Regions from separate parts of the Dorea sp. 210702-DFI.3.125 genome, predicted to be linked through region 1. Evidence: riboswitches for the same ligand, from Rfam matches in the RefSeq annotation. Region 1 holds a riboswitch; the other holds the start of a gene.
What was found. A riboswitch is a leader RNA that binds a small molecule or an ion and turns the genes downstream of it on or off. The one in region 1 is predicted to bind cobalamin.
Positions count from the first base shown of each region.

Region 2: linked by a shared signal. The riboswitch ahead of LI164_RS01235 (sirohydrochlorin cobaltochelatase) and the one ahead of LI164_RS04495 (uroporphyrinogen decarboxylase family protein) in region 1 are both predicted to bind cobalamin.

Region 1 is NZ_JAJCNF010000006.1:15,135-24,874, reverse strand. It holds gene LI164_RS04525 (ASKHA domain-containing protein) at 1-72, opposite strand, end outside; gene LI164_RS04520 (methylcobamide--CoM methyltransferase) at 65-1,087, opposite strand; gene LI164_RS04515 (corrinoid protein) at 1,190-1,840, opposite strand; gene LI164_RS04510 (VWA-like domain-containing protein) at 2,019-3,359, opposite strand; gene LI164_RS04505 (ATP-binding protein) at 3,365-4,876, opposite strand; gene LI164_RS04500 (leucine-rich repeat protein) at 4,882-6,618, opposite strand; gene LI164_RS04495 (uroporphyrinogen decarboxylase family protein) at 6,683-7,753, opposite strand; cobalamin riboswitch at 7,920-8,129, opposite strand; gene LI164_RS04490 (dicarboxylate/amino acid:cation symporter) at 8,309-9,532, opposite strand.
Region 2 is NZ_JAJCNF010000002.1:20,872-30,611, reverse strand. It holds gene LI164_RS01280 (TIGR04283 family arsenosugar biosynthesis glycosyltransferase) at 1-916, opposite strand, end outside; gene LI164_RS01275 ((Fe-S)-binding protein) at 1,061-2,044, opposite strand; gene LI164_RS01270 (TVP38/TMEM64 family protein) at 2,016-2,696, opposite strand; gene LI164_RS01265 (hypothetical protein) at 2,686-3,111, opposite strand; gene LI164_RS01260 (sulfurtransferase) at 3,219-4,325, opposite strand; gene LI164_RS01255 (rhodanese-like domain-containing protein) at 4,453-5,319, opposite strand; gene LI164_RS01250 (arsenosugar biosynthesis-associated peroxidase-like protein) at 5,354-5,686, opposite strand; gene LI164_RS01245 (TVP38/TMEM64 family protein) at 5,688-6,398, opposite strand; gene LI164_RS01240 (hypothetical protein) at 6,739-7,284, opposite strand; gene LI164_RS01235 (sirohydrochlorin cobaltochelatase) at 7,348-8,553, opposite strand; cobalamin riboswitch at 8,760-8,973, opposite strand; gene LI164_RS01230 (PolC-type DNA polymerase III) at 9,075-9,740, opposite strand, start outside.

The DNA of each region.
Region 1 (9,740 bases):
GATTTCCAGAAGGCTTGCTCCCGGTTCATAATCGTATTGCTTGCCAGACTGAACGACACGTAATTTATACATTAGCTGCTTCCTCCATAATTCCATGACGGATTGCCTGGATATTGGTCAGTGGTGACTTCGTTCCAAGTCCGCATGCCGGAGAAATGATATTAGAACCGTCTCTCCAACATTTTACTGCAAGCTGCTCTACCTTCTCAGGCTGTCCAAACTCCAGCGTCCATGTACTGACATTTCCCATCAGAGCGTGCTTTTTTAAATGTTCGCGTGCCTCACGCATAGATACGCAGGAATCGAAACTAAGTACGTCAGAATGTATCAGTTCTGCCTGCGGATATACATTTTTCATCTGTCCGCAAATATGCATGATTTTTCCCATGGTTTCTTTCTGAAGAGCATCCCAGATCATATTATTATATTTGACCGTATACTCCTCAAAAAGCTTCGGTCCCAAAATTTCTCCTGTTCCACTTGGATCGGAAATTGCAATTATATCTGCGCCGGCATCAATCTGTGCTCTTGCAAACTTTATGATCTCATCAGTCACAAACTGCATGTAACGGTGTGCTTCTTCTTTTTTCTTACGAAGCTCTTTATAAAAAATAACCGGCTCCATAACGGAACTTGCTGTGCTGACCGGTCCCGTAATATTTCCGATAATCGGTACATCTAAGTTTCTGGATTTCAGAATACGGATTGCATCCAGTACAACCTTTGCTCTCCCTTCCTCCATACTCATCGGTGTAATAGTCTCCCACTCTGTGACCGAATTGATCGCATATCCCGTTACATGCGGCTCATAAATCTTACTACCCATAGTCACCTGAGCCCCCATAGCTTCTGCCTCAATCGTCATGCAGAATGGAACACCTACATTTTCAAAGCAACCTTTTTCATAATTAGCTTCTGCCAGATCTGCCATCATTCTGGCATTCAGATGTGCCTCCGGCCAACTTACATTTGCCTCATCCATCAGATCTGTCGTTATCATATTCATCATTCCACCGGGACAGATACATGGCGGTCTGTCTGTCGGCTCCTGATGCATGGCTTTCCTAATTCGTTCTTTTGCATCCATAAATCCCCAGCTCCTTTTTCGAATTCTTATTCGGATTCTTTTATATTTAGCCTGGCCTATACCTTTTCAGACCGTTTCCAATACAGCTTTTGTCTTTTCTATCTAGGCAATTCCTGTCAGCTCTTTCGCAACTTTTACAGCTTCAACCGCATTCACAGAATATCCCTCTGCTCCGATATCGTCCGCAAATTTTTTGGAAATCGGGCTTCCTCCGACCATAACTTTAAACTTATCACGGATTCCCTGGTCTTTTAATTTCTCTATAACTGTCTGCATTCCACCCATAGTTGTCGTCATCAGTGTGGACATACAGATCAGATCTGCATCTACCTCTTTTGCCTTCTCAATAAACTGGTCAAGCGGAACATCTCGTCCAAGATCATACATCTCGAATCCTGCTGTCTCCATCATAATCTTTACCAGGTTTTTACCGATGTCATGAGTATCTCCTTCCACAACACCAATAACTGCTTTTTTCTTCGCCTGATCATCTGTATTTTCCAGATACGGACGAAGTACATCCAGTCCCGCATACATTGCATCCGAGCAAAGGAGTACATCTGTTACAAAATACTCTTCTGCATCGTAAAGCTCACTGGCCTTATTCATACCATCTACAAGACCTTCCATAATTCCGTCAAACGCCGGATATCCGGCCTCAATATATTCTTTCGCAACTTCTACGACTTCCTCATCTTCCATCTCTACTACACACTCTGATAATTTTGCTAATAATTCTTCTTTAGATGCCATACTATAAATCCTCCATAATCTAAATTTTTATTTTGTTAGAAAATACCTCATAGCCCGCAAGCTGTTTTTTCCTGACATTCTCATCTCTTGACGTGTTTTATCTTGATATATTTTAACATTAATTACACATATCTTCAAATTGAGCACTTCCATATATTCGTACAGACATTTATCCATTCTATATGTCATCCATCAGATAACGAATCGCCCAAGCCGGCACTTTCGGAATCTCATCCAAAACTTCACTATCATATATAAACGCCACTGGATACTCCGGTTTTTTTCTCGGATAAACACCCATTCCATCTGTAAAATACAGCATTCCATTCAAGTTCGTAAGTTCTCCGTTTTTTTGAAGTTCTTCTATATACTCAAATGCCGGTCTGAAATCAGTTCCTCCCCGGCCATAAAGTGTCAAGTCTTCCATCACCTGCTCCAGTTCTTTCTCTGATGTAATCTTCACATCCTTCTGAACCAACGCATCACACTGGATCAGATGGAAATTCACTCTGTCTTCGCTTTTCTGCCCACTTTTTAATATCTGGTACGTTTTTTCCAGAAATCTCCGAAGTTTTTCTTCCTCCACTGACCCTGAAGTATCAATCACAGTCACAAATGTTTTCACTACCCGGACATCCTTGTACTCCAACGGCTCGATCAGCGGCATATTTCCATACAGTTGCATTCCATAAGTATAGAAATTATAATCAAATTCCTCATCATTGATCTTCATACATTCCCCAAGCCTGGTAAACTTTCTTAAGAATGCACTATAGTCCTGCTTCTTTCTGTTCGCAAGCTTTAAATTCACCAAAAAATCACCGGTTTCACCACTCCGGCTTTTCATAAATGTCTCAAGATCCACCTGAATCTTTTTCGCAGCCTGCTTCCACAGCTCTTCCAATTTTTGATTTGAGAACATGACCTCCCGGTTCTGATTCACCTGCCCTGATTTCACCTGGATTACATCATTCCTGTTTTTTGTTTCGGGATACCAGAAGCTATGGTCATCCCGACGGAAAATTTTCTCCAGCCAGTCTATTTCTGACTCTTTTGTCTTTTTCAGATATCCATAAATCTTTTCCGCATTCATAAGTCCCACATTTTTCCGGATGCGGTCAAGTTCCAGCTTTTCATCTGCCCCGGCACTAATGTCTGCAAAGTCCAGTTTCCAGCTTTCGATGATATATTCTGTTGCCATATCGCATGCAAGATCCCATTTTCTTTGCTCGATCTGCGGATTTACAAAGAAATGTCTGAATATTCCATGCACAACTAAATGCAAATACATTCTGCTGACGAAACCTTTCTCTTTTTGATATGCTCTCAGTACATATTCTGGATTATAGTAAAGATTTTTTCCATCTGTTCCCATACCATATGAACGATTACGCATACATTTAGAGGGACTCTCCGTCAGCATCCGAATTGCCGGTTCCAGAAACCTCATATTGACCAACGTTCTCTGTCTGCTAAAGTTCAGAACTTCTGAAGCCACTTTTATTATTTCCACACACATAAATATTACACCTGATCAAGCTCCAGATTTTGAATCTGATCCATAAGATTTTTCTGTCTCTCGTAGAACATCAAATTCTTATTATGTTTAAAATACTCCCGACATCCATACTGACTGATAAATCTGGCCGTATATTCATTTTCCGTAAGTTCTGTCACAAGTACAAGAATCTCCTGTCCTTCTTCAAACACATCTTCACAAAAGTAAAATGAGTTGGACAGACAGCCCGATGCTTTTCTTGTCTGCTCTTGAAAGCTTTCTGTCAACTGTGCAAAATAATCTCTGAGAATTACAAAATCTCTTTCATCCGGAGTCCGTATGCCTGCTTTTTTCCGGCATTCTTCCAGATAAACAAGCACACGGTCATCTTCCCACACCTGGGCACGGGATAAATTACCGGCACGTTTTTTCTGTTTTTCTTGTTCCATTAAACATTCTTTTTGTTGTTCGATACAAGAAACAAGGTCTCGGCCTTTTTCCACATCTGCTTTTATCTTTTTCAGGCAATCCCCAAATACAAACAATGCATTTTGCATCTCCATTGTCTCTTTAACAGTATCCGTAATTCCATCCATCAAAAGACCAAGGAAAGAAATCCTCTCATCAAAAGATGCTTTCATCGCCCTCTGTCTTACTTGCTCTGATGGAATGCCAAATAAGATACGGTCCACCTGATAATCATTTTTATATTTTTTGAACAAATCATAATAAATTGCAAAGTCACGGGCAATCTGCTCGTCCTGCACGTACTGGCTGATCAGATTCAGATCCACAGGCAGATTCTTCTTTTCACTCAGACACATGATCTGACTTAAATCTTCCCAACCTCTTGCTGTCACAAAATGCTTTCCATCCACTGTATTTTCCACGGAATAAAATGCATCTTTCTTCAGATCCAGATAAGTCAGGATTGCCGGGTGCATCCCCTGCTCATAAGCATATGTTTTCCAGACACTATAATCAGGCTCTACATCCATTCTCTTTACGCGGTCCCAGGACGCAATATCGAATTCCCTCACAGAATGATTGTATTCTGGCGGATTCCCTGCTGTTACGATAATCCAGCCCTCAGGCACTTTGTGCTGTCCAAATGTCTTGTACTGTAAGAACTGAAGCATCGCCGGCGCCAAAGTCTCAGATACACAATTGATCTCATCTAGAAAAAGAATTCCTTCACATATTCCCGTGTCCTCCATCACTTCATAAACCGCTGCAATAATCTCACTCATCGTATACTCAGATACCTGAAATTTTTCTCCGCCATACTCCTTTTCTACAATGTATGGAAGTCCCAGTGCACTCTGCCTTGTGTGATGTGTCATCGTGTAAGACACAAGTGCTACTCCAAGTTCCTGCGCAACCTGCTCCATAATTGCAGTTTTACCGATTCCCGGCGCTCCCATCAAAAATACCGGGCGCTGCTTTTCTGTCGGAATTATATATCTGCCTTTTTCATCCTTTTCCAGGTACAATTTTACCGCATGTTCAATCTGCTCTTTTGCTTCCCTAATATTCATAAATATTATGACAACGCTGCCAGAAGCTGATCAAGCTGGCTGCCCGTCTCCTCCTTTTTATCCTCATTTTGGATTTCATCCTGATAATTCAACAGCATGCTGCGGATCTCCATATCGGACTTTTGCAGTGACTGATCCAGAAGTCTGTTCACTGCCTGTTCCGCCAATAAATTGTAATGAATGAAAAACTGTAATAACTTTTTATTTTTTAATAAAAGGACTTCATAGGAACTCCGGTTTTCTTTCAGATCCTTCACATAAGAATCAAGGATTTCACTTCTTACATCTCCCTGTTCTACCAGGTAATCTGCAAGTCCTGCTGCCGCCCACATTCTCCATTCTTTTGCAAATCTCGTAATCCTCATATTCGGTGCAATGATTTCTTCCATATCATAGCAAGTTGTCCACATATCCCAGTCCTGAAACACTTCTTCATCCACCGGGTTTCCTTCTATATACACTCGTTTTAATGCAGAACATTGTGAAAAGATGCCTTTGCCAAACTCTGTCACCCGTTTTGGGAAATGAAGTTCTTTTAAATTCGTACACCGGTAAAACACCTTGCGTTCTACCACCTCCAGTCCTTTTGGCAAATGTACTTTCTCCAGACTGACACAAGTCACAAAAGCACCTTCTTCAATTCGCTTCACACTCTCCGGTAAATCCACCTGTTCCAGTGCTGCGCACCCGGAAAATGCATGAGCCCCAATCACTTCTGTATCATGCGGCAGTATTACTTCCCGCAGTTTTCCACAATCATTAAATGTATCATGCGGAATCTCCACCAGATGTTCTGGAAACTTCACTTTTTTTAACATCCTGCAATAACGGAATGCACTGTGCCCAAGTTTCTGCAAATTCTCCGGTAATTCTATATATTCCAGAGGTGTTCCGCTGAAAGCATAGATGTCGATTGTTTTTATGCTTTCCGGTAAATGTATCTTTTTGATTCCACTCCCCTGAAAGGCATGCTTTCCAATTCGTTCCACTGAATCTGGCAAATGCACTTCCTGCACTTCCATGCAATACTCAAAAGCACTGTCTGCAATGATCCGGATACCATCCGGCACTTCTACAAATGCGTCAGCTCCAAGATATTTTATAAGCGTATCTCCTTCTATCTGAAGATTTTGATCTACGTTTCCGGATTCCATTACACTTTTTAATACTTCCCGTGCATTTTCACTTTTCAACGCTTTCGTATTCAGTCGTTCCAGCGCTTTCCAGCCTTCTTCTATTTCCTCCAATTCCACATCGTCTGAATCAATATTGTTGACCAGAATTACATCTGCATGTTCAATCTGGTCTACATAAAATTCTCCCAGTCCGGAGGCATATGCCTCCACCATGCCAATGTCTACAACTGTAACATTCGGTCCGATCATCATCTCAAGATGGTCCTTCTCTTTTAGTTGCGTACATACTTTCACGACATCGGACAGTTTTCCAAATCCAGATGCTTCTATAAAAATTCTGTCCGGACAATCTTCCATGGCAATCCGGCGCATCTTTTCTTCAAACTCAAGTGCCATCCCACAACAAATGCAGCCCTCACCGATTTCTTCATAAATCAAGCTGCCTTCTGCATTTTCCCGGTCAACTGCCTGTGCACCAAAATCATTTTGAATTACCGCAGTCTTTCCCTTTACCTGTTCTATACATTGATTTAAGAATGTTGTTTTTCCGGATCCCCGAAATCCAGATATGATCTGAACAACCATGTCCTGTTTATCTACCTCCATCAGATTAGTTTTCTGATTTTATATCTTTTTATTCAAATTGGGCAGATTCTCTTTCCGACACATTTTATTCAAAGTTCTTAGGATCTAATGGCCACTTTCCATACTTTCTTGCTGCATTCATAAAAGCTTCAATATTCTCCAATTTTACCTGACCGGAAAGATCACATCCAGAGGCAAGAATATAACCATTCGGTGAATCCCATGCTTTCTGCAAACACCTCTTTACAGCTGCATCCATTTCTTCCTTTGTTCCCTGAATAAAATAGTCGACCGGTGCCACATTTCCAAGAATCGGCATCTTCTGCCCTGCTGTATTTTTTACATGCTCCAAATCAACGACATTGTCCACACTGATCATATCACTTCCTGCATCTGCCATGTCATCAATTGTTTTGGTCGTATCCCCACATATATGATAGCAGACCATTCCTCCTGCATCATGAATTGCCTGATTTACTTTTTTTGCATACGGAAGCACAAACTCCTGATACTGACTCTTTCTCAAGATTGTGCCAGAAGCGAGTGGATCACATTGTAGGATCAATACCCCTTCTTGAATGAACTCTTTATAAATATCGATAAGACAATCTGTTGTAAACTGCACAAGTCTGTGAACCTTTTCTGGTGATTTCCTCATGGCACGGAACAGCTTCTCTGCTGGATAACAGCTTGTGGCAGCTGTATATGGTCCAGTAATCAGAACCCCGACCGGTACTTCATCACCAATTTCTTCTTTTACAATGTGGCATGCCTCCAGACAATGTCTTAGGTGCGGATCATTTTCTTTTTTCAGACGTTCCGGATCCAGCTTGTCAATATCATCCAAACTTTCAAGCGGATACGTTGCGATTGCAGGTGTCTGAAACTCCGGATCATTGGTCGTTCCCCCAAGCCCAACTCCTACCATGTGAAGCCCGTATTCAATGACTGCAAGGTCATTACCAAATCTTTTGTACGCTTCAATCTGACACTTTGCCTCATTCTCCGGTGAGCTTCTTTTCTCGCGATGAGTCATCCCACATACATCGCCTGACATAGATACTATGACCGGCATTGCAAGCATTCGATCCATCGATTGTCCTGTCATAAAAGCATTCAGTCTTTGATTCGGTGTCATCTGGTCTAATTCGTGCATAAATCTCCTCCTCGTATTATACATGCAAACAATAAGTTTCTCAATATTCTCCCTGGATTTTATACACTATAACTTCTATCACTGTCATGAACGATCAGTATAAAATATTTTTCCACTAAAAAAGGCAGGGAAAATAAAACGAAGTGTCTGTTCTTTTCCCTACCGAAAATCCCAATTCCTATATAGCAGGTTTCCTGGCTTGATTTCATCCTCTGCTTTCCTCTTCCCGGCTTATATTACTGCTGTTCTGTTGCAGATATAAATACCAGTGACTCCGTTGAAGCTTCGTCCATCTTACAGTAGAATAGGCTGCCCTGGATTCTCACCAGATTCCCTTTTAAATGTCAAATCCATCACTAATATAGTCTTCTGCATCCAGTATAATTATTAAGCACGCTTATTTCAAATAAATAATATTGATATATCTACCCAATTATCGTTTTTTCAAATAAAATACACTCAGTCTTCATGGAATTCCTAAAAAGAATAAACTCATAAAAACCAAGTGTACATAATTAAGAATGGCTCTACATTCCTACTTGCGAAACTACATACTTATTTTTTTCTTAATGCTTTCTTTTTCTCAAGATTTGTGACAACCATGCAGCAGCTTGCATCACCTGTGATGTTTACTGTTGTACGTCCCATATCAAAGATACGATCCACTCCAGCTACAAGAGCGATTCCATCTACTGGAAGTCCTACAGATGTAAGTACCATTGCCAGCATAACCATTCCAGATCCCGGCACACCTGCTGTTCCGATAGATGCCAGTGTTGCTGTCAGGATAATCGTCAGCATCTGTGGAAGTGTCAGGTTGATTCCATAACAGGACGCGATAAAGATTGCACATACTCCCTGATAAATTGCAGTTCCGTCCATGTTAATTGTTGCTCCAAGCGGAAGCACAAATGAAGTCACTTCTTTTGATGCTCCCATGTTCTCTACACACTCCATATTGATTGGAAGTGTTCCTACGGAAGAAGCACTGGAAAATGCAAACATCATTGCCGGAAGCATTCCTTTAAAGAATGCGATCGGACTCATACCGCCCATTGTCTTTACTGCTAATGAATATACAACAACTGCATGTATAATGTAGCAGACATACGCTGCTAAAAGCACCATTGCCAGTGAACCGATGATCATCGGACCATTTACTGCAATAACCGGGCACAACAGACAGAATACTCCGATTGGAGATAATCTTAAGATCATCTCCATACATTTCATAAACATATCATTCAGATCATTACACCCCTGAATCAAACGTGGATTTTTCTCCGGTCCAATCAGAATAATCGCAAATCCGAACAATACTGACATCACAATTACCTGAAGCATATTGGACTCAGACATCGGTGCAATAAAATTGGATGGGAAAATATTCACAATTGTATCCATAAATGATACCGACTCTGCTGCTTCATAAGTCAAGTCTGTTGTTGCAACGACCGGGAACATTCCTTTGAACAGATTTCCTCCAATCAATCCAAATGTGATTGCAAATGCGGTTGTACACATATAGTATACAACGGTCTTTAAACCAATTGCTCCTACTTTTTTAATATCCTGCATGGAGATAATCCCACACATAATGGAGAATAATACGATTGGAACTACGATGAACTTTACAAGGTTCAGGAAAATTGTTCCAAACGGCTTAATGTAACTCTCTGCAAATTCTGCATGACTCTGCATCAGAAGTCCTACTACAATTGCAAGAATCAACGCGATAAAAATCTGCATTGCCAAGGACATTTTTTTCTTTTGTTTCATGATTTTAACCTCTCTTTACTTGATTTCATTTCCCCGTTATATTTTACCCCAAAAAAGCACTGTCATAAGACAATGCCTATTCTCTGATATAAAATTATATCATACCTTATTCTGATTCATCAACCAGTTTTTTGCAAGTTCATGTGGAAAATTATGCATTTTTTGATTGGTTGGGGACGTAGCAAACTTTCAAAATACTACGTCCCCA
Region 2 (9,740 bases), on a different contig from region 1:
GATGCTTCGGTAGCTCGCTGTCACTATGCAGGAAAAACAAAATATCCCCGGAACTTTCTTTTGCTCCCAGATTCATTTGATTTGCCCGGCCTTTTTCTGAATGAAGTACACGGAACCTGGAATCAATCATTGACAATGTCCGGTCTTTGCTTCCGCCATCTACAAAGAGAATTTCACATTTGTCCAAAAGAGGAATCAACTGTTTTTGCAGTGATTTTATCGTGGATTCTTCATTATAAATCGGAACAATAATAGAAATCTTCTGTTTTTTCAGAAGATAACGTCCAGTCTCACTTTTCTGCAATTCCAGAGTTTTACGCATCCGGTTTCGAAATTTACCAATATCTTCTTTCTCATCTATATCATGAAGCGTTCTTGCAAAACCAACTGTATAACCAGCCTCAAAAGCTGCTTTTGCTGTATTTTTCAAAACACTTGCATGGCTGTAAGTCTGTTTTTCAAACACCTCTCTCACTGGCTTCTTCATACCTACAAGATAATATCCACCGTCCTGCGTTGGTCCCAGAACAATGTCATGCACATCTAACAGACGAAATGCATAATCTAAATCTGCCTGCTTAATTTCCGGCACATCCGTTCCAATCAACACACAGGATCCATAATCTTTGGCAAGAACCCTCTGGATTGCCATGTACATTCTCTCTCCCAAAGATTCCCCCATCTGCGGAAAATAAATCTTGTCATCCCCAAATATATTCTTTAATGCAGCTCCTTTATTGTCCGGAGTGTAACAGATATAAAGATCCGCCTGTGTTTTTTGACATTGCCCGGCAATATCTTTCAAAAAGCAAGTGTGCAGCCCGGCACATTCCTGCGGCGAAAAATATGGCATCAGCCTTGTCTTTGTCTGCCCCGCCACCGGAACTCTTGTAAATACAATGATTGCTCTTCTCATCTTTTATCCCCATTCTTTTGTTGAATTGTCACCTGGTACGGAGTCATTTTTTTAACAAATGGAACTGTTCAGAGCCAACTTCCAAAATGCTACGCATTTTATACCTGTTTTTTGAAATTATGCTTGGCTCTGAACAGTTACAAATTATGTAAATTTCGTCTTCGCACGGTTGATCATGGATTTCTTCACATCCGGCTTTTCATAAGTCTTTAAAATCTCTGTCAGGAGATGTCTCACGTTCTGACAGCCTCCACGAGTCAGATTGCCGGAACAGGAAGCACAATAACTATATACTTTTTTCTCTCCTGCAAGTGCAGATGCCATGTGCTTTGCAATTTCCGGTTCTTTCACCGATGCACAGCCTCCAAGACCACAGCACTGTACTCCTTTTACCGATTCCAGACTTCCCTTCACGAATCGCTCTGCTGATGCAAGAATCTCTCTTTTCTCACGATCCGGACAAGGCAAAAATACTTTGCCGGACTCCAGATTCTTCTCACCGATCCCTAGTTCTTCAAGTTTTTCATAAATGTCTGTCACTTTAACCTTCAAATAGGGTTTCAAAAATGTATAACAGTTCGGGCAAAGCATGATAACCTCTTCCACGCCTCTTTTTTCAAACTCATCATTAATACGCTGTATAATTCTCTTTTCATCAACTTCCAGTCCAAGCTCCGCAATCGGCTTTCCACAACAGTCATAGGCAACTCCGATTCCATGTTCTTTCAGAAGCTTCACAAGCTTCTTCATTGTCTTTGGATAAAAAGAAGGAAAATTACACCCTGGGAAAAGGATGCATTTTCCAGTTGCATTACGATAATTTTTATAGATATAATCTTTCTTTTCTTTTAAGAGCATTCCATACCCTTTTTCGCGAAATGTCCCTTCTGCCTCCCGGACATTTTCCCGGCGAAGCTTTAGAATATAATCCCTCCCGTCAATCCCAATCGGGCAGACTTCTGTACATTTTCCACACAAAAAGCAATGATAAGATAATTCCTTCAGCTTTTCAGTGTCCCCAATATCAATGCCATATTTTTTCAGAAACTCACAATGCTTCTGACAGACATGGCAGTGTATACACTCTGACACATCATTTTTACTCTTCAATTTGTTCCTCCTGCACATAATGCTTCTTCAAAAATGCACCAAGCCCCATAACAACTACCGCCAGTACAAGTGCAATCCCTATATAAAGGATCCGGTTCTCTTTGTCTGCAAGTCCGGCTGTTCCAACCGTATACATAGCCGTTCCTGGCAACATAAAAATCAGAGAACATATAGAATATGTGGAGAATTTAATATCTGTTACCCCGTAGGCAAAATTCTGAAGATTGTATGGAAACAACGGGACCAGTCTTGTAATCATAAGAATAAAAATCTCGTTACTTCCCGTCTCATCAAACAGCCATTTTTTCAGATATTTATTTTTCATTGCCATCGGTTTGATACTGTCCTGAAGGAAAAATCGTCCCACAACAAATGCGACCATTGCTCCAAGCGTTGTCGCAACTGAGCAACAGATCGTTCCAAGTACCGGTCCAAATACCAGCCCCGCAATAATTGCAAATGTCACTCCCGGAAGTGCCAGAACAACACAACTTACAATCGTAAGCACTGTGTAGATCAACACCGCCAGAAGAAGATTATCCTGTACCATATTTTCCAAAAATTTCAAATTCTCTGTATTTCCCAGGTAGGCAGACCACCCGAAAATGTGATTGAGTACCAGAATCACAACAATAATTCCGATAAATATCCACATTTTTTTATTTTTCATTCTTCGTTATCCCCACTGCAATACCATTTCTCACAATCTGCATCAATGTAGCCGCCCCAAAAAGCGGCATTAAAAAGTAATATGCCGCAAGTGTTTCGATGGACTTAAATATTGTTATCCCAAGATAGACAATTCCCAGTACTGACATCGCCATGATCATAACCAGATCAATCTTTCCCAGCATCTCTTTTTTCTTTGTATATCCGGCAATAATCAGCACAATCAGCACAATTGCCACAACTACTGTAATATACTTTACTATACCATAAACCGCATTTTTCTGAAACTGCATATTGTGATAATTCACCCAGCGGAGCATGCCTAACTTCTTCTTTGTAAAGTACTGGATTGCATAAGCTCCAATCAAAAAAGCAATGGTCAGTAAATCAAAAAAAATGTAACTTATTTTTTTCATATTTCCTCCATAATACTGCTAAACGCTGTCACCGGAACCCAGTGACAGCGCTCATTTTTTTATTACTTTTCATTAATCTGATACTTTACTCCAAGTTCAGTACCGGATTATTTTGCAGCTTTTCCTGTCGGAAGCTCTCCAACTGTTGTATGCTGGCAGTCAGCACTTGCAGGATCACCAACCTGTACCGGATAGTCATCGTGCATTAACCACTCATACCATCCACCATCGTATACAGAAGTGTTATCGTATCCATTCTCATAAAGCACAAGGAATGGTACCGTTGCTCTCCAGCCTGTTCCACAATAGAATGCAAGGTGATTATCTAATGTAAAGTCACAGTCTTTCCAAACTTCTTTCAGTCCGTCCAGATCTTTTACAGTTCCGTCATCGTTCGTGAAGTCTGCAACATCTGCTGCAGTCTTGGCACCTTTTCCCCATACAGCTCCATCCGGCTCACCGGCTTTGTCCATATAGTTATATCCACTCGTCTTTCCAAGCCACTCTTCTTCACTTCTGATACTTACTAATTTGAAGTTGTCATCATTGGCAAGTTTATCTTTTGCTTCTTCGATAGATGTCCAGTACTCTGGATGAGCTGGTACAGTTGTTCCGAAATCTTTTGCTTCTGCTCCTTCATTTGCCTTTGTTTCTGTCTCGTATCCGGCTTTCTCCCATGCATCGATTCCACCATTTACAATCTTGACATCCTCAACACCAGCCCAGATATAAGCATAGGCTACACGCGCTGTTCCGGAAATATCTCCACCGTAAAGAACAACCTTTGTATCTTTTGTGATTCCGTGAGAAAGAAGATTCTTCTCAACCTCGTCTGCTGAAAGAAGATTGTATGCACCTTCCTCAGATCCTGTAGCATCCTCTACTTCAACATCACCGACATAAATTGCTCCTGGAATGTGACCTTTCTGATATGACTCACAATCCTTTGCATTATCACTGTAAGCTACCTCTGCAACTACTACATCCTCATAACCTTTCTGGTTACCATCCATAGCACTCTTTAACCACTCTGGTGTTACATATACAGTTCTCTGCTCTACAGCCTCAACATCTTTTGTCTCTTCTTTTGTATCTTTTGCTGTTTCTGTCTTAGTCTCAGACTTTTCATCTGATTTTGAGCTTGATCCGCATCCAACTGCAAGAGATGCAACCATTGCTGCACTTAAAAGTACCGCTAATACTCTTTTTTTCATTGTACGTTCCTCCTTATAGCTGTTGTGGAATCCGTCATGACAACATCTTCCAATTCTTTTATGCATGTCCAAATTGGAACATTTTTCGTTCCATGCCATACTATTGGCGTATTCTATCAATCACAATTTACTCTGTCACGAATGCAGCAGATACGTCCCCGTCTTTTGCACCATTCTCAATGATGTAAAGGTTATCTAAATCAAAGCCAGCGTCTTTCAGGATAGAGATTCCTGTCTTAGCACACTTGTTTCCGCTGTAGCAAAGAAGATATACTTTCTTGGAAGAATCCATCTTCTCTGTTGCCAGTTTGTACATAGCTGTCTGAGCATCTGCACTTTCAATCTCTTTTAATCCGCACTGGAAAGATCCTTTTAAGTGTCCTGCTTTGTATGTATCATCATCACGAACATCCAGAATCTGAACATCTTTGTCATCTACTGCTGCAACTGCATCTTTTCCAGATACATACTGCCAGTCGATGTTCTCTTCTGTACGGTCTGTTGTAAGAGCTCCGCTTACGTCAGCAAGTGCTTTTGCTCCACCCTCTACTGTGTAGATAGATGTTGACTCGATTCCTGCATCTCTTAATACACCTGTTGCTTTTTCAGCTCCACGCTTACCACTGTTACAGATGATGTAGATATCTTTTCCATCGTTCAGGTTCTCTTTTGCGTAATCTGTCATAGCGTCAACTAAGGAATCATCCTCTAATGGGAAGATTGGGCACCACTCAGAATTCTTAACTCTTCCAGTCACATAGTTATCCCACTCTCTTACATCGAGTACGTGAACTCCGTCAGCTTTCGCTGTATCCTCAGCAGATACATACTGATACTCATCGTCTGCCAACTCTTTTTTCTCCTCTGTTTTTGTATCTGTAGACTCTGTCTTTGTCTCAGATTTTGTGTCAGAACTGGAGTTTGATCCGCATCCTACAACCATAGATCCTGTCATTGCTGCTACTAATAATAATGTTACGACTCTCTTTTTCATGTTTTTAATCTCCTCAAATGTTTTATTTTAATTTTTAGAACTCTAATTTCTTTACGATGTTTTTCATCTGTACACCGTGAACCAGACTTGCACCGCCACGGATTGCTGCTGCCACATGGACAGCCTCTGTCATCTGCTCTTCTGTTACTCCCTTATTCAGACAGTCATTGGTATAAGCATCAATACAGTATGGGCACTGTACCGTGTGTGCCACAGCAAGTGCAATGAGAGATTTCTCTCTTGCTGTCAGTGCACCTTCTTCAAACACTGCATTATAGTAGCTGAAGAACTTCTCTGCTAACTCCGGTGCTTTTTCCCCAATGGTTCCAAACTTCGCCAGATCTTCCGGATTGTAGTAAGTATCCATTTCATATCCTCCCTTTTTCTTTTTTGGACTGCCGGTCCATATATATTTTTCTCAGCATAAAGATCAGTGCCGAGAGGGCAAACAAAATCATAAGCGCGGTCACAAATAACTTTGCACCGCCGGTCAACATGCCGCCAACGTAAGAGTACACAATTGTTGCCGGAAGCTGTCCGATTCCTGTTGCAATAAAGAATGACATAAATGACATAGATGTCAGTCCTGCCGCATAACTTACAATATCGAACGAAATAAATGGAAGCAGACGGCAGATCAGGATTGTATTCTTTCCATATCGTTCAAAAAATGTATCAATCTGAGCCAGTCCGCTCTTGCTTGTAAGTTTCTCTGCCACATCACGTCCCAGAATTCTTGCAATGTAGAAACATACAGCCGCTCCTGCCATAGCACTTGTCCAGGAAAGGATTGCTCCCTGCCACCATCCAAACAGATTCGCATTTGCGAATGTGAGCAAAAATGCCGGAAGCGGTGCTGCAATGGACTGAAAGATCATCAGTAAAAATGAGATTACAGCCGCATATGCTCCATAAGATGCCACAAAATCACGTACAACCGTAAAGTCTCCGCTTGCAAACATGGCAAATACCTTGTTCATCATTTTATTGACACCTGGGACTAAAAAATACACAGCGACTGCTGCAATCACTGCGATTAATAATACAACTTTCCCCAGCCAGTTCTTTTTCTCTTTCATATCTTTAAAATTCCCCTCTGAAATATGTAATGTCTGTTCATTTTATCAACAACTTTCTAACACGTCAAATTTATAATCTTTAACAACTCTATGTTATAAATCAGTTACGTTAATAGTACCTTTTTGTACTATTCTCGTCCAATTGTTTTTATTAATATTTTCTATTAATTATTAATTCTATCTATATATTCCTATAATAGGAAAAGTATGTTTTATTATTTTTTCATATAAAGTTCTGATAAAAATACAGAAACCTCTATCACGCTTTCTTTTTATTGCATTGATAGAGGTTTCCAATTACATACTATTCATTTCACATTTTGTTACAAAATAAAGCTTATTACTGTACCAATTCCGGATTGGACACACTGACTTTATGGTCATACCATTTACCCTTTGTTCCAACCAATGCCAGATCAAATTCATCGTCCAGTGTCGGTACCGGTACGTCAAAGGAATATACTTCCTTTGGCGCGGAACCATCAGAATAAGTAATCTCTGTTGTCTCTGACGGATCAATAAGATCTGCCCCGTCTTTCTGTGCATCTTCTGCTGAGCCTAAGAATAACTGTACGATATTTTTAGAATTCAATGTAATATGTACTGTCATCTTACCATCTTTAACAGTCAGCGTTGCTTTTCCGTCATTATAGTCCGGATTCTCGTGGAACATACCGCTGTCTGTATTAAAATCTACCTTATAAGTTCCATCTTCCAGCTCAGGCTCCTTCGCATCTTTGCTGTCAGTCTTTGCTTCTGACGCATCATCTTTGGAAGCTTCTGTTTTTGTGTCATCTTTCTTATCCGTATTACTTCCGCATCCGGCAAGCATTGTCATTGCCATACTGGCGGAAAGTAATAAAACTAATAATTTCTTTTTTAACATGTCCATTCTCTCTTTTCTAATTATTTTTCTTTATAATTGTACTCTGAAAATCTGACCTGTCAACTATTTAGCTTCAATTGCAGCTTTTGTATGTGCTACATAAATCTGCTGAATTGCATCAATCTCTCCAAGACCTGCAATCTGTGATTCTACACTGTCAAATGCTTTTGACGCTTCAAACTGGCTCTTCCATGAATCATCATCGTCTCCTGCCATATCATTGTTCGCATGATCTCCTGCAACAACCATCAGTGGACGAAGGATTACTTTCTTATATCCGGCCTCTTTGATTTTCTCAATGACTGCCTGACACTCTGTATCTTCCGGCTCACCTTCTACAGTTCCGATAAATACATTCTTATATCCAAGCTGCTCAATCTGTGTCTGCATCTGATCATAACTTACATTTGCAACGTGTGAAGTTCCATGTCCCATGAATACAAATGCGGTTCCATCTTCGGCTGCTGCATCAATGCTGTCATAGTTTGCTGTCTTAACTGCTTCGTCTGTGATTGCTTTTGCAACTGCTTCTTTGTCTGCATTGATAACTGTTGCATCTGCTCCAACTTCGCCGAGAAGAGGCTCAGCAATCTTTACAGATTCAAATTTATCTTTATATTTTTCCACTGTCTCTGATAACTCATCATACTCTGCGCCATGCATCAGATGTGTCGGCTGAACAACAAGGTTTTTAACTCCATTGTCTACTGCACGCTCCAGCGCCTGCTCCATGTTGTCGATCTTCTCATCATCACGGGCCTGTACGTGATTGATGATGATCTGAGCTGTAAATGCTCTTCTTACTGACCAGTCTGGATTAGCAGCCTGAAGTGCTTTCTCAATTCCACCGATATCTTTTGTACGGCTGTCATTGAATGATGTACCAAAACTTACAACAAGAAGTTCATTCTCACCAATCTCGTCCTGATTTAACGGATCATCTTTCGAAGCGTCACCTGTATCTCTTCCGAAGTAATCAGGATCTGCGTTTTCACCTTCTACTAATTCTTTTTGGGCATCTGTTAATGCGTCCCAGGCTTCCTTAGCTTCTTTGCACTGTTCATCTGTCTTGTCAGTTCTCTCCTGAACATAGATATCATCAATCAGTTTTGCCACCTTGTCTGCTGCCACCTGATCGCTGTCCTCCTTCGTATTCTCTGTCTTTGCATCACTCTTTGCGTCAGAACTTCCTGAATTTCCTCCACATCCTGCAAGCAGAGACATACTCATAGCTGCAGTAAGTAATACGACTACCAATTTTTTCTTCATCTTTCCATCCTCCATTTTTTTCTAAGATACAAAATAATTTTTCCGGAGGTTTTTTATTACATAAAAATTCATATAATAAAAAATCCCTGCCATTAAAAAATGAACAGAGAGTACGCAAAACAAACTATTGACGAAATTATCTTCCTTCCGTCAAATAGCCTTTCTATGTATTTCGTACTGCCAGTTCCTCGTGGCCTGAACAAATATGTTCCTGTACTGTGAAAGGCAGGTATCCCGGCTTATTGCTCAGGCGCTATAAAATCAGCCTTCCCGGTCTCCCAGTGGCATGTAGGATTCAAAGCTCGCAAAATACGGTGACGAGTTCGTACAGGATTCACACCTGTTTCCCTTTTCACCAGCCAGATAAATAACTTTTTATAATATCTTTCTCTGACTGACACCTCACGCATTTTTTATTCTTTTGTATCTTTAACTATTACTTTTACAATCTAACACATCTGATAATTACTGTCAATACATCAGCCTGTCAGACTGTATTCCATATTGGTTTCTCACTTCCATTACGGTCGGGATAAAATCCGGTCGATTTCTCTGGAAGCCTCACTCTTTGTCAGTGTATGTATGTCCATTTCCATAGAAATATTCTTCTGTTGCATAAGCCTTGTGAGAAATGCGATCTGTTTTGCGGTTATCGGTTCTTTTTTCTTCACTTTATATGCCAAGGGCTGTGGTTTAAAAACCTTCGGTTCCTTTTCCTCATAAAAATGCGCCATAGACTGATACAGTTTTGCGGTTGCCAGAGCATCATGATATGCACGGTGCGCCGCTGCATTTTCGATATGATAGTATTCGCAGAGTGCGCCAAGCTTTCTGGATGGGAGGTCTGCATGAACAACTTTGGCAATCTTAAGTGTATCAATTCCCATATGATCATAGGTGTAACCAAGTTCTTTTGCTTTTGTCTTCACAAAGCTGAAGTCGAACTGCACATTATGTCCAATCAGCGTATCCTGTTCGCAGAATTCAAGGAACTCCGGCAATACTTCGCCGCAGTTCCCTGCTCCTTCTACCATATCATTTGTAATTCCGGTCAGTTGCGTAATCATCGGAGGTATCCCGGCCTCCGGTTCAATAAAACGAATAAAACGGTCAACAACTTTTCCTTCCCGTACTTTCAATGCACCAATCTCAATAATCTCATTGTGCTCCGGGCTAAGTCCAGTCGT